2 regions of the Staphylococcus epidermidis genome follow, and region 2 is predicted to be linked to the other one. Evidence: riboswitches for the same ligand, from Rfam matches in the RefSeq annotation. Region 2 holds a riboswitch; the other holds the start of a gene.
What was found. A riboswitch is a leader RNA that binds a small molecule or an ion and turns the genes downstream of it on or off. The one in region 2 is predicted to bind lysine.
Positions count from the first base shown of each region.

Region 1: it holds a riboswitch for lysine, as region 2 does, so the genes downstream of both, FNL83_RS05705 (amino acid permease) here and FNL83_RS07105 (aspartate kinase) in region 2, are expected to answer to the same signal.

Region 1 covers NZ_AP019721.1:1,146,709-1,154,683, reverse strand. Annotated here, with positions in the region: gene tig (trigger factor) at 263-1,564, opposite strand; gene FNL83_RS05730 (pseudouridine synthase family protein) at 1,725-2,648, opposite strand; gene FNL83_RS05725 (NUDIX domain-containing protein) at 2,665-3,276, opposite strand; gene rplT (50S ribosomal protein L20) at 3,694-4,050, opposite strand; gene rpmI (50S ribosomal protein L35) at 4,102-4,302, opposite strand; gene infC (translation initiation factor IF-3) at 4,330-4,857, opposite strand; ribosomal protein L20 leader region at 4,884-5,007, opposite strand; gene FNL83_RS05705 (amino acid permease) at 5,065-6,567, opposite strand; lysine riboswitch at 6,773-6,948, opposite strand; gene thrS (threonine--tRNA ligase) at 6,996-7,975, opposite strand, start outside.
Region 2 covers NZ_AP019721.1:1,441,579-1,449,553, forward strand. Annotated here, with positions in the region: gene FNL83_RS07075 (alanine racemase) at 1-507, opposite strand, end outside; gene FNL83_RS07080 (amidohydrolase) at 513-1,664, opposite strand; gene dapD (2,3,4,5-tetrahydropyridine-2,6-dicarboxylate N-acetyltransferase) at 1,822-2,544, opposite strand; gene dapB (4-hydroxy-tetrahydrodipicolinate reductase) at 2,566-3,288, opposite strand; gene dapA (4-hydroxy-tetrahydrodipicolinate synthase) at 3,288-4,172, opposite strand; gene FNL83_RS07100 (aspartate-semialdehyde dehydrogenase) at 4,174-5,163, opposite strand; gene FNL83_RS07105 (aspartate kinase) at 5,234-6,466, opposite strand; lysine riboswitch at 6,520-6,699, opposite strand; gene FNL83_RS07110 (ABC-F family ATP-binding cassette domain-containing protein) at 7,043-7,975, opposite strand, start outside.

The DNA.
Region 1 (7,975 bases), 290 kb from region 2:
AAGACTATACTAAAAAGCATTCTACAATGCAACTTAACATATTTACAATCAAGATGCTTAAATAACTTGGAGCGGGACAGAAATCTTATTCTTAATGAATGATTTCATTGTCCCGCCCCTAAATTTCATTTAACATCAACAATTATAAATCATAATGATGCTATATTAAGTTGTCAATCTATACAATTGACACTGTCTATATTTAATTTAACTTATAGACAATTGACTAATTCAATATTATGCATTCATTTAATGAACGATACTAGTCTTCTTTAGTAGCTTCAACATATTTCGCATTATCTCTTAATAAATCAATAACTTTTTGAATGCGTACATCATTTTTAACAATATCTGTATTACCTAAAGTAGATTTAATATCTTCTACAGAAATGTTAAATTGCTCGCTCATTTTTTCTAATTCTTTATCAATATCTTCATCAGATACTTCAATATTTTCTTCATCAGCAATCGCAGTTAACGTTAAGTTTGTTTTAACGCGTTGTTCTGCATCGTCTTTCATTTGGTCTCTTAGTTGCTCTTCGTTTTGACCAGAGATTTGATAATATGTTTGCAAATCTAAGCCTTGTTGTTGGATTCTTTGACCAAATTCTTGAATCATACGATCTAATTCAGTATTAATCATTGCTTCAGGAATATCAATTGAAGCATTTTCTGTTGCTTTATTAATAGCTTCTTCTTTTTCAGTATTTTCAGCTTCAGTTGCTTTCTGTTCACTTAAACGTTTGCGAAGATTTTCTTTATATTCGTCCACGTTTTCAGCATCAGAATCTAATTCGTTAGCAATCTCATCATTTAATTCTGGTACATCTTTGAATTTAATTTCGTTGACTTTTGTTTTAAATGTAGCTTCTTTACCAGCTAATTCTTCAGCGTGGTATTCTTCTGGGAATGTTACAACTACATCTTTTTCATCGCCAGTTTTCATTCCTTCTATTTGTTCTTCAAAGCCAGGAATGAATGATCCAGAACCAATTTCTAGGTCATAACCTTCAGCTTGTCCACCATCAAATTCTTCACCATCAACTGAACCTGAGAAATCAATGTTTACTGTGTCACCGTTTTCAACAGCACCATCTTCTTTAACAACCATTTCAGCAAGGTGACTTAAGCTATGGTCGATTGATTCTTGTAATTCTTCATCAGAAAGGTCAGTTTCTTGCTTTTCAATTTCTAATCCTTTGTAATCACCTAATTTAACTTCAGGTTCAACTGTAACTGTAGCTTCAAAAATGAAATCTTTACCTTTTTCGATTTGAGTTACATTAACTTCTGGTTGTGCAACTGGATTAATTTCTGTTTCTTCAATTGCTTCACCATAAGCTTCAGGTAATAAAATATCCACTGCATCTTGATAAAGTGCTTCTACACCAAAACGTTGCTCAAAAATTGGACGAGGCACTTTACCTTTACGGAATCCAGGCACATTAATTTGTTTGACCACTTTTTTAAATGCTTGATCTAATGCTTTATTTACTTTCTCTGCAGGAACAGTAACAGTTAAAACGCCTTCATTACCTTCCTTTTTTTCCCAAGTTGCTGTCATGTATAAATACCTCCATGATTGACTAATTTATTTTTTCAACTTCCCTATTATAGCATAGGTTTTTAGCGTTAACAAACTTTGAAAACGATGGGTTATTCAAGTTTATTTTCAACGATTTCTATATTAAAATTCTTTTTCTCAATTTGCAACAAATTAAATTTTACATTTCATTATCTAATGATTTAATGAATTGTAAAGTATCATTGTTACAGCCATTTATATCTATACCAATTAATTGTTTGAAGTAAACATCATATGCATCTATCCAATTATCAATAGTGTATAACGACTCTATATCTATAGGATACATGAGTATAGAATGATTATTCATAATATGTTGTGCTTCTTTTAAAATATGCAACGCTCCATCTTCTAATCTATTCATTACGACAGGAATGACCTTGTCTTTTATCGTCGTATGCTCAATGCCACTTAAATGATTAGGGTTTACATTGATAGTTTCACCATATTTATGGATTGTAATTGTATGAGAATATTCAGCAAATCTTAAATATTCCAACATTAAGCTCACTAAATTTTTTGGTAAATCCATAGAAATTAGTATATTCGCTACTGATTCTTTAAAATTATAATGTCCATTATCAATAAGTTGTAATATTAAAGAAGTTTGTTCACGTGTGTTAAGCGAACCGAAATCTGATAAAGATGAGGACAATGCCTTTCTATCTTCATCAAGTCTCGATATCGCATATTCTTTAAGTGGAAAAAGTTCCATTCTGGTTTTATGATTTTTAACTTCATCGATAATTTGATTAATTACTTCAACTGCTTCATTAAATTGACCTAAGCCATTCAGACTTTTAATATAATATATCATCAATTCGTCATAACAGTTGAATCCACGTTTTAACAAAATAATTGCCTCTTCTCGTAACTCTAAATAAGCATTCAATTGTAAAAGCATCTGGCATTTCTTTAGTGCAATCTCCTCGTTAAGGTCGAAATGCTGTTCATATACATTAAACAATTGATACATCTTTTCAAAATCTGCATTTCTTTCTGCATCATTTATTTGCTTAATCATTTTACTTTTAGACTGTGGAAAAGGTATAATATCAGCCATTAATTTAGCACTCCAATCATGATATATCTTGAAGAATTAATGCACTCCATGTTTCAAAATCCTCATAGGATTGAATGTCGCCTTGTTCTATCCATTTAATTTTTAGCGTATCAGTTTCTTTAGCTTCAACATCGTTTGAATGCACAGTGATTTTAAATACGACGCCCATATGAACTTTACCCACATCATTGTCATCATCATTTATAAAACCTAAATATTCCATATTTTGAGATTTATTATTACTTAATCCTACTTCTTCTTCTAATTCTCTTTGAGCATTAACTCTTAAAACTTCATTAATAGAATCAGCTCCAACAACATCGTTCATATGACCACCAACACCGATTGATGACTGACCATGTAACCGTTCTTCTCCACCACCAGAAAGACGTTCGTAAATAAGGATTTCACCCTTCTCATTTTCTAGTAGGCAATATGATATTAATTGTTTAAACGATGGATCATCTTCCATATCACCACGTCTTTTCACTTCATATTTACTTAACGCACTAAAAATTTCTTTTCCTTTGAAATTATTTTTATGTAAAAAACCATTAAAAGCATTCTTATCTTTGTTAAATAAAATATCTCTGTTTACAACAATTATTTGTTCATCAAATTTAGACATGATTATCTCCTTTTAGATATAGTATACTATCAGTCATTTTAGCAAAAATTATCATTTTTTGCGATTGAATATATGTATATGTAAAACGATAAAAGCACCATTATATTTATAATTAAAATAAGACATAATCTTACATTGTTGATATTATAAAACTTTTAACAAAGCCACATTATATACCTTACTGTCATAACATGATTGCAAATTTATCTTTTTTTAGTTATTGACTTCGTAGATATTGATTGTTTCAAAGCATGATTTGAAACAATCTAGTATTATGAAATGACAAAAAAATAAGATATGTCCGCTATTACATCAGGGTATTGTACTCAATTTTTAAATGCTTTTAAATAATATATTAACAACAAGCATATAAAAAGACCTGAGACAAAGATTATTGTCCCAGGTCTTGTATAAATATTATTTTAAAGCTTCTTTAGCTTTTGATACTAATTCAGCGAAAGCTTTGTCATCTGAGATTGCAATTTCTGATAACATTTTACGATTGATATCAATCTCAGCTTTTTTCAAGCCGTTCATTAAACGTGAGTAGCTAATGTCATGTTGACGTGCAGCCGCATTAATACGTGTAATCCATAATTTACGGAAATCACGTTTGCGTTGACGACGGTCACGGAAAGCATATTGACCTGATTTCATTACTTGTTGTTTAGCTACTTTATATAATGTATGTTTTGAACCAAAGTAACCTTTAGCTAATTTAATCGTTTTTTTACGACGTGCTCTTGTTACTGTTCCACCTTTAACTCGTGGCATAATAAATTCCTCCTTAGATGATCTCTATCGTATATATATTCGTTTAAAATCTTATTTTTTGTATGCTAATAATTGTTTAACACGTTTCATATCACTTTTAGAAACTAACTTAGCTTTACGTAATTGACGTTTTTGTTTAGTATTTTTATTTGCGAATAAGTGAGATGTGAAAGCTCTAGAACGTTTTAATTGACCTGAACCAGTTCTTTTAACACGTTTAGCTGCTCCACGGTGAGTTTTCATTTTAGGCATGATTCATTTCCTCCTATAATTTAACGTTTATTTTTCGTTGATAGGCGCTAACATAATAAACATTTGACGCCCTTCCATTTTAGGCTTTTGTTCAACAGTTGCAATATCTTTACATTCATCTGCAAATTTTTCTAACACACGCTGACCAATTTCTTTATGTGTAATCGCACGACCTCTGAAACGAATTGAAACTTTACATTTATCGCCTTTAGATAAGAACTTGCGTCCATTTTTCAACTTAGTTTGGAAATCATGTTCTTCAATAGTTGGGCTTAAACGTAATTCTTTAACGTTAATGACTTTTTGTTTCTTCTTCATTTCTTTTTCTTTTTTCTGCTGTTCGAATTTATATTTACCATAATCCATTATTCTCGCAACAGGTGGTTTTGCATTTGGTGCTACAACAACTAAATCTAAATCCACACGTTCAGCCATTTCTAAAGCTTCACGTTTAGATTTAACACCAATTTGTTCACCATCTTGGCCTATTAAGCGTAGTTCTTTTGCACGAATTTTCTCATTAATTTGAGTTTGATCTTTTGCTATGGTTGACACCTCCCAGAATTTTACGAAATTGTTCCAAGCAAAAAGAAGAGCGAGTATAACTACCCGCTCTTCTTAGACACAATAAATGTGTAACATGATTGACCTGCCAACTGCTTCAGCGTCGCCACAGGTGAGAAGCGGGTGCTTCTACTTGGTTCGTTTCGTATTCAACGTTAATAATCATATCAATATTTATTGTTTAAGTCAAACTATTTTTTAATTATTTTTATGGTGTCTTACTTCTTCCATCGAAACATCTTGCCTTAAGTCAACTTTGTTTAGAGGAATCTTTTTAGTTTTATATCTAAATTTATGATAAAAGAAGAAAATTAAGAATACAGGTATTCCCATGTAAGTTATAAAAAATCTATTCATATCAAAGTTACCTGTTTTAATAAAATCTACATCTTGTCCAATGATAACTATTACACATAAAATACCTGCAAAAATCGGACCAAATGGGAATAACTTCGCTTTATATTTTAATTTTGATTTATCATAATTTTGTTTATCAAATGCGCGTCTAAATCTAAAGTGACTGATTGCTATACCAACCCAAGCAATAAAACCAGTCATTCCGCTAGCAGCTACAATGTATTCATATGCATCTCCACTTAAATGTTGCAATGCGAAAATAAGAATGACTAGTACTCCAGTTGCAATTAGAGATACATAAGGTACGCCACTTTTATTTGTTTTTCCAAAAGAATTATAAGCTAATTTATCTTTACTCATCGAATATAACATTCTTGTTGAAGCATACATTCCTGAGTTACCTGCTGATAATACACTTGTTAATATAACAGCATTCATAAATGAAGCAGCAAAAGCTAATCCAGCATTCTTAAATACTAATGTAAAAGGTGAAGTAGCTATACTATCACCACCGCCCATTAATGCCTTACTATCATATGGAATCAACATACCAATAATGAAAATAGCTAGAATGTAAAATAAAAGTATACGCCAAAATACTTGTTTAATCGCTTTTGGAACTGCTCTTTCTGGATTTTCAGATTCACCTGCTGTAATACCAATAAGTTCAGTTCCTTGGAATGAGAAGCCTGCGACTAGAAATACACCAAGAATTGATAGCAAGCTACCTCCTAAATTCCCACCTAGTATTGGCCCATCTCCTTTTGTAAACGTATCAAATCCTACAAATTCTCCACCCATAATCCCTAAAATAGTTAAGATACCAATTCCTATAAATATGATGACTGTAACTACTTTGATAAGTGCGAACCAATATTCACTCTCTCCATATACTCTAACGGATAAAGAATTAAGCGCGAAAATAATAATAAGGAAAATACAACTCCAGACCCAAGCTGGTATACCTTGCATAGGGGACCAATATTGTATAACTTGCGCTGCAATAGTAACATCAGCTGCTACTGTTATCACCCAGTTGAACCAATAATTCCATCCTAAAGCAAAACCTAGTGAAGGATCGACAAAGCGTGTAGCATAAGTACTAAATGAACCTGACACAGGCAAATATGTCGCCATCTCCCCTAACGACGTCATTAGAAAGAACACCATCGCTCCAATAACTGCATAGGCAATCAAAGCACCCAATGCACCTGCGTCATGTATAGCTCCACCAGAAGTCATGAATAGACCAGTTCCTATACATCCCCCAATGGCAATCATTGAAATATGTCTATCTTTTAATCCTCTTTGAACACCGTCATTTTGTTTATTATTCTTTTTCATATAAGCTCCCTTTCCTTCATAAGTAGAGGCTAACTTGTTACCACATCAATGCATATCATTGTTGTAGATAAATTTGGTATAGATGATATAAAAGTAAAATAATATTAATATCATTTTACTTTTATATCACTTGTCTTTATATCTGTATCAATAATGTAAAAAGTGGTTACATACCTTTAAGATATGCAACCACTAATGTTTATCTATATAAGGTAGCACATCACATAAAGTGACAGTACAACTTCTATTCGAAAGTTGTCCCAACAATGCTAATTTATGGAAATAACATCATTTCGGCATTATTACCTTTCACTTATTCAACACATGTCCCATACGACTTCTGATAAGTTAGTCATTAATAATGCAACCTCTAACTCTATTTATTATATTAATTTGTAATATACATGATATACTTTATATTTTCAAGTTTATCTATGCTTTTTCAAACGGATTTCATCAATAACATTCCAAATAAATTCATCTTTTTCAACTGATTCTTGTTTTTCAGAACCATATTTTCTTACATTTACTTCTTGATTCTCTACTTCTTGGTCACCTACAACAATCTGATAAGGTATTTTTTTCATTTGAGCTTCACGAATTTTATATCCCATTTTTTCATTACGGTCATCAATTTCAACGCGGACACCTTGCGATTTTAGTTCATCTTGTAAAAGTCTTGCATAATCATAATGTAAATCTATATTTACAGGAATAATTTCAACTTGCATAGGCGCCAACCAAGTTGGAAATGCACCTTTTGTTTCTTCTGTTAAAAATGCAACAAAACGTTCCATAGTAGAAACTACACCACGGTGTATAACTACAGGACGATGTTGTTCTCCATCTTGACCAATGTACGTTAAGTCAAAACGTTCTGGTAAAAGAAAATCAAGTTGTGCTGTTGATAGAGTTTCTTCTTTTCCCATAGCTGTTTTTACTTGAACATCTAACTTAGGTCCATAGAATGCTGCCTCACCAATAGCTTCTTCATAAGTTAAACCTAATTCATCTGATGCTTCTTTAAGCATGGATTCAGCTTTTTCCCACATTTCATCATCATCAAAGTACTTATGCTTATCTTCAGGATCTCTATAACTCAATCTGAAGCGATAATCTTCAAAACCAAAATCTTTGTACACATCTTGAATCATATTAACTACACGTTTAAATTCTTCTTTAATTTGATCAGGTCTAACGAAAATATGGGAATCATTCAATGTCATTCCTCGAACACGTTGTAAACCTGATACTGCACCACTTGCTTCGTAACGATGCATAGTACCCAATTCAGCAATACGTATAGGTAATTCGCGATAAGAATGAGGTTTGTTTTTATAAATCATCATATGATGTGGACAGTTCATTGGTCTTAAGACCATTGCTTCGTCTTCATCTAACTTCATTG
Region 2 (7,975 bases):
TTCCATTTTATATTCATCTACGTCAAATTCGTCTGCATACCCAAAATGCGTCCATATTCCTGAAATAATCATTTTATCTTGATTATTTTGATCATGATCTTTTAAAACTTCACGTATTTCTTCGATATTTCTAAAACCGGAACGATGTAATAAATTTTCATATTCTAAATGTACATGAATGCCTTTTAAATCTTGTTTATATTTATAATAATAGTTTAAAGAGGGGAGTGTCATATGAATATCATAACGTTTTACTAAATCAAAATCATAAACAGGATTCATTAAAAATATAGTTGCTTCAGGTGCTATTTTTCTAACTCGTATAGCTTCATTTAATGAAGTTGTGCTAAATGTATTAATTTCCGCTTTTAAAAATGTTTTCACTGCAAACTCAAGTCCATAATGATATGCATTGTTTTTTACAACTGCCATTATTGGTTCGTTATTTTTTACTTTTACTGCATTCTGATAAAATGCTTCTGTGTCTAATGACCAAATTGCTGTCAATTGCTTTACACCTCTTTATAATTTCTTAACAAATGCTCGTAATAATTTACAACGTCAATTAATATTTTCTCATCAAAATTAAGATGGGCAGTATGAAGACCAGTCACAAAACCTTTTTCATTGTTTTGTGTACCAACAAATACAAAATATGAAGGGGCAAGTTGTTGACCATAAAAACTAAAATCTTCACCGAACAGGAAGGGTAGTTTTTTTTCAACTATTTCTAAATTTGCACCTTTTATAGCGTTCTCAACGGCTTGACGTAATTGTGGATGATTCATTGTTGGTGGATATCCTTCTTCAAATTTAACCTCACATTCAACATTAAATAATAATTGAACACTTTTCGCAATTTTATGCATTTGGTGTTTTACAATAGCTAAATCTTCTGTGTCATATGTACGAATTGTACCTTCAAGATAACCATGACTCGGTACTGTATTAATAGCTTCACCAGCTTCAAAATGACCCATATGAATAATGTTACGTTTCAATCCATTCAAATGAAATTGTTGGATTTGGCCGATTTGACTTAAGACATGCTGTAACCCCTCACCACATGAATGACCTTGCTCCTTATCAGCAACATGACTAGATAATCCTTTTAAAAAGAAGCGATATTCAGTGGCACTTGCAGTGATTTCTTCATCTCGAATTACAATTTTACCTTCTTTTTCAAACGGATTAACGTGAAAACCAAACACCGCTTCAATAGGGTACTTGTCAAAAGCGCCAGCTTTGATTAAACGATTAGCTCCTCCACCGGTTTCTTCGGCAGGTTGAAATATAAACACTACATTATGAGGTAATTCAGATTTGTCATACAATGCTTTACACCTTTTAACAAAAAGCATAAGTGCTGTCGTATGACCATCATGACCACACGCGTGCATGACATTATCATTCTTACTTTTAAAATCAATATCATTTTCTTCATAAATTGGTAACGCGTCTATATCTGCTCTGAATGCAATAGTGTGGTGACTATTACCTTCCAAATAAGCAATAACACCAGTTTTAAGTGGTCGGTCGTAAGGTACGCCTAAATCCTCTAAAAATGATGTTATATACGATGTCGTTTCAAATTCATGTAAACTTAATTCTGGATACTGATGTAAATGTCTTCTGTGCAATGTAACGAATTCTAACTCGTTCATAAAATTATCCATCCCTTATATAACTATTTCTTTAATATTTCAATGTGTATCATTCTATAATAAAAAGGCGAAATTAATGATTAATGCATCATATATAAATTAATCATTGGATTCCACCTTGAACATATTTTTTTATCTACACAATTATTCTATGTCGTTATTCATTATTTAATTTACGCAGTGCAGACACAATCTCACGTTTTGAGTCTTGAACTTCTGAAGTTTGTTTAATTACTTTAGCAGGCGTACCAGCAACTACAGCTCCAGCTGGCACATCTTGAGTTACAATAGCTCCAGCTGCTACAATAGCACCTGCACCAACGCGTACACCTTCAAGAATAACAGCATTTGCTCCAATTAAAACATTGTCTTCAATGACAACTGGGGAAGCACTTGGAGGTTCAATGACACCAGCTAAAACAGCACCTGCACCAACATGAACATTTTTTCCTGTTGTAGCTCGTCCACCAAGTGTTGCGTTCATGTCTATCATTGTTCCTTCTCCTACAATAGCTCCAATATTAATCGTAGCACCCATCATAACCACAGCACCATCTTCAATGATTGCTTGCTCACGAATAAACGCACCTGGCTCAATACGAGCATTTGTGTTTGTTAAATCTTTAAGCGGTATAGCTGAATTACGACGATCCATCTCAATTTCTAATTCAGTGATTAATGAATGATTTTGTTGATAAAATTGTTTCCATTCATCTGCTTCACAGAAAATTACTTTTGAATGTTCAGAGCCAAAAACTTTAAAAGATTCTGGGAATGTGACATTTTCAAAATGACCATTTACATAAACTTTGAGTGGTGTTGATTTCTTAGCATCACTAATATATTGAATGATTTCTTGAGCTGATAAATGTTGTACCATAAGTTGAATAACTCCTTTGATTTATAGATTATTAAAAGTATAAAAACCTGGGTTTTTGTGAATTAATTTTTCTGCAGCGCCAATGGCACCATTTGCAAAGATATCTTTTGATTGTGCTTTATGTGAGATAGTAATTGTTTCATCAGTACCTGCAAATAATATGTCATGTTCCCCGACAATCGTACCACCACGAACAGCATGTATACCTATCTCATCATGAGTTCTCTTCTCAGTTTTTTCGTGTCTATCATAAACAGGTGAGACATTGTCACGTAATTCTTTAATGACATCATACAATTTAACTAATGTGCCACTAGGAGCATCGACTTTTTTATTATGATGCGCTTCTGTTAGTTCGATATCGAAATCTTGTAGTAGGGGAACTGCAGTTTCTAATATTTTAGTTAATGCATGGACACCGTAACTCATATTTGCACTAAAAAATACAGGTGTTCTTTGACTTAGCGTTTCCAATTTTTGTATTAACGTTTCTTTTTCACCTGTAGTTGCTATGACAAGAGGCAAATTGAATTGTTCTTCTAATAGAGGAAAGAGCAATTCAGGATTTGAAAAGTCAATAGCAACATCAGCTTCTTTACATTCACTAATGTGTTGATATTGTGAATAAGGTGTCGACGCTTTTGAAGTTCTATCTATAACTCCAACAATTTCATGACCTTTATCTTCAGCTAATCGTGCAACTCTTTGATTCATTGCACCATATCCAATTAATAGTATGTTCATTATTGTTCACCTGCTTTAAATTGTTCAAATGCTCGTTCAACTTGTTTACATTGTGCTTCTTCTAAAGGCACTAATGGTAATCTCACTTCGTAGTGACCATAACCCAAATATGCGGTAAGAACTTTAATAGGTATTGGGTTAACGTCAAGTGACAACGCTTCTAACAATTTCTCGATAGGTTTAAAGTAATTAGTAATATCGGTTTCATTTTGTCTTTGGTCATATAAATATTGAAATTCTTGTGGAATTACATTCGCAATTACAGAGATGACACCATTACCTCCACGTTGATAGAACTTCACAACATTGTCGTCATTCCCACTATATAATGCAAATTCATTTGTATTAATACGTTGTTTTACTTGATCAAAATAATCAAAATCATTTGTCGCATCTTTTAAAGCAACGATATATGGATTATGACTGAGAATTCCAACTGTTTCTGGTTCTATCGTCATATTTGTTCGTGATGGCACATTGTAAAGAATTACTGGTAATTTCACTTCATTTGCGATTGTCTCAAAATGTTGAATTAAACCACGTTGATTCGTTTTGTTGTAGTAGGGCGTAATCAACATGACTGCATCTGCACCAATTTCTTTAGCACGTATTGAAGCTTGAATTGATTTATACGTATTATTAGTGCCAGTACCCGCAATAACAGGAACGCTATGATTCACGAGTTTAACTACTGTCGCCAATACTTTCTCTTTTTCTTCGTCACTTAATGTAGGACTTTCTGCTGTAGTGCCATTCACTATAATTGCTTGAATATTGTTATTTAAAAGAAATTGAACATGTCTTTCTAATGCGTTGAAATCAACCTCATTATTGGTAAAGGGAGTCGCTAATGCTACACCAACGCCTTCAAACATGTGTGTCATATTATCTTGCTCCTTTCAAAGTTAAAATTTGTTCTAACACTTGAACTGCATTTAATGCTGCGCCCTTGAGCAAATTATCAGAGGTACACCATACATGGAACGTATTTTCAAGAGAGTCATCTCGGCGGATACGTCCTACAAATACTTCATCTTTGCCAGTAGAATGAATGGCTAATGGATATTCATTTTTACTTGGATTATCTACAAGAACAACACGTTGATCTTGTGCAAATAATTCTTGTATCTCTTTAACTGTAGTGTCTTGATTTAAAGTCACATCGATTTCAATACTGTGACTATCTTGTACTGGTACACGTACACATGTGGCAGTCACTTTTAAGTCTTGGTCGTTGAGAATTTTTTTCGTTTCATCAATCATTTTTTGTTCTTCTTTTGTATACCCATTTTCAAGAAAAACATCTATATGTGGTAATACATTATTGTAAATTGGATACGGATATGCTTCAGGTTCTTTTCCATTAGCACCTTCAGCTAAATCTCTTTTACCTTTAACACCAGAACCTGATACGGCTTGATAAGTCGTATAAGCGACACGTTTTAAACCATATGCATCTTGTAAAATTTTAAGAGGTACAACTGATTGAATTGTAGAGCAATTTGGATTAGCAATAATACCACGTGTAAATTGAGGCTCATTCACTTCTGGAACAATTAAATCGACATCTTCAGCCATTCTCCATTGGCTAGAATTATCAATAACAATGGCTCCAGCCGCTTCAAATAGTGGAGCAAAGTGCTCACTTGTGCTACCTCCTGCACTCATTAAAACATAATCAAAATGTTCACTTGCTGCTTCATCAGTTAATTCTTGAACAGTATACAATTGTCCTTGAAATTCAACTTTTTTTCCTGCTGAGCGAGCAGAAGAAAATAATACTAATTCATCAAAAGGTATTTGTTTTCGATCTAGTGTCTCTAACATTTTTGTTCCAACTAATCCGGTTGCTCCGGCTACTGCTAATCTTGTCATAATAAATAGTCACTCCATTCTTAATATTGGTAATTTTTAGAAAATTTATAATAAATATATCATATGAATACTAAATTTCGAAGGCATGATACAATTCTTCTACTGCTTTTTCACCATTTTCTTCGTCTATTACATAAGAAATGCTAATTTCCGATGTCGTCGTTTGATAAAATGGAATATCTGAATTGATAAGTGTCGTAAAAGCTTTTGATGCTACTCCTGACATATCTCTCATACCTGATCCAATTAAAGATATTTTGACATATGCTTCATTAATTTTATAATCAAGTGCTGAAAAGTGTGTTGATAAATTTTCCAGAATTGAAGAAATTTGATGTGCATCACTATCTTTAATTGAAAAAGATAATTGTAAACCTTCTAAATTTACAATTTGAGAAATCATATCAACATTTACAGATTCTTCTTCCAATGCGGTAAACAATTGTGTCAGTAACTGATTATCCGGTAGGGGATAACTTATCGTGACGTGCATCATGTGTGTATCCAATGCGACACCAGTTACTGCTTTTTTCTCTAATAAATCACTTTTAGACATAATCCATGTTCCTTTCACATTTGATAACGTTCTTCCTAAGTAAAGTGGAATATCATAATTCTTAGCTAATTCAACACTTCTCGTTTCAAGTACACCTGCACCAAGCGCGCTCATTTCCATCATTTCCTCATAAGAGACATATTCTAAACGCTTCGCTTCATTATGTATTCTAGGATCTGTTGCATACACACCATCAACGTCAGTGTAAATTTCACAAGGTGTCTGATTACTTGCTGCTAAAGCTACAGCTGTTGTATCAGAACCACCTCGTCCAAGTGTAGTAAGTTCGAAATCTTCATTTATACCTTGAAACCCAGCTACAACTAAAATGTCATGATTTTTAAAAGCCTCATTAAAAATATTAGGATTAATTTCTGCTATTTTACTTTTTAAGTGATGTCCTACAGTCTTAATGCCAGCTTGATAACCTGTCATCGCTTTAGCATTTACACCTATATCATTGAGTACCATAGAAAGGTAAGAAACCGTTTGTTGTTCACCCGTTGTTAATAGCAATGCAAGTTCTTGATCTTTAGGGGTAGAAGTAAGACTTGATACATTATTCATCAATTGATCAGTTGTCTTACCCATAGCACTGACAACAACGATTAATTCTTCACCATCTTCAATGCGTGTTTTAAGCATTTCAGCGATATTTTTTATTTTTTTAAAATCACTGACGGAAGAACCGCCAAATTTTAAAACACTTCTATTCAATTTCAGTCCTCCTATAATTAGAGGAGACATACACAGTATAAAAAAGAACAAGTTCGGAATGCCGAACTTGTTCTACATTTATGTACAAGTGATGCACTCCATTATTTAATAATAATGACAAACTTATAGCTCTTAACCATTAAGTCCAACGATTCATAACTGCTATTATGAATCATTTCGGCATCTCACCCTTTTAACTCTATAATTGTTAGCAGACAAATTATCTAAAGTTTACTCATGATTGATGCGCCTCATCAAAATCTTATTCAATTGATATGTTTTCATTATACATAGACAATATATCTATGTAAACCAATATTTTAGATTTTTTAAAATATACTGAAAATTTAAGGGTGAATTCACACGATAAGTCATTTTTATAAATTTAATACGCTTATTACAAATTAAATAGCTTATCTAGATTTTCTAAGTATTAGTATTTCAAAGTATATATTTTTAATTTTTTCAATGTTAAAAGCTTATAGCTGAGACGATAACAATAATTAATCTAATATTCATACCGAATAAAGATTAAACTTTATATAAACAAAGAGCCCGGGACATTGATAAATATCCCAGACTCTTGTGTAAATGTTAAAACAATTATTAATTATTTTGTAATACACCAATTTCTTGTAAGTATTCCTCATAAGGTACTTCTTTAGAAAGGGCACCAGCTTGATTCAAGTCAATCACTCGATTTGCGATTGTATTAATAAATTCAAAATCATAAGAAGTGAAGATGATAGAACCTTTAAATGATTTTAATCCGTCATTTACAGCAGTGATACTTTCCAAATCTAAATGGTTTGTTGGCTCATCAAGTAAAAGTACGTTAGCACTTGATAACATCATTTTACTTAACATGCAACGTACTTTTTCTCCACCTGAAAGCACGCTTGCTTTTTTCTTAACTTCCTCACCACTAAATAACATGCGACCTAAGAAACCACGTAAAAATGTTTCAGTTTGTTCATCTTCTGGAGCGTATTGACGTAACCATTCAACTAAATTCATATCGACACCATCAAAGAACTCAGAGTTATCTTTAGGGAAGTAACTTAAAGATGTCGTTACACCCCATTTAAATGTACCTTCATCTGGTTCCATTTCTCCAGCTAAAATTTTTAACAATGTTGTTTTAGCAATTTCGCTATCACCAACTAAAATAGCTTTATCATTAGGATTCATAGTGAATGAAACATTGTCTAGTACTTTTTCGCCGTCAATTGTTTTAGAAAGATTTTCTACTGTAAGTAAATCATTTCCAATTTCACGTTCAGGAGTAAATTTCACGTAAGGGTATCTACGAGATGATGGCTGGATATCATCTAATTCAATTTTTTCTAATTGTTTCTTACGACTTGTTGCCTGTTTAGATTTAGAAGCATTTGCTGAGAAGCGTGCGATGAAATCCTGTAACTCTTTCATTTTTTCTTCTTTTTTCTTATTTTGTTCTTGTGCCATTTTTTGTGCTAATTGACTTGATTGATACCAAAAATCATAGTTACCAACATAAAGTTTAATTTTGCCAAAGTC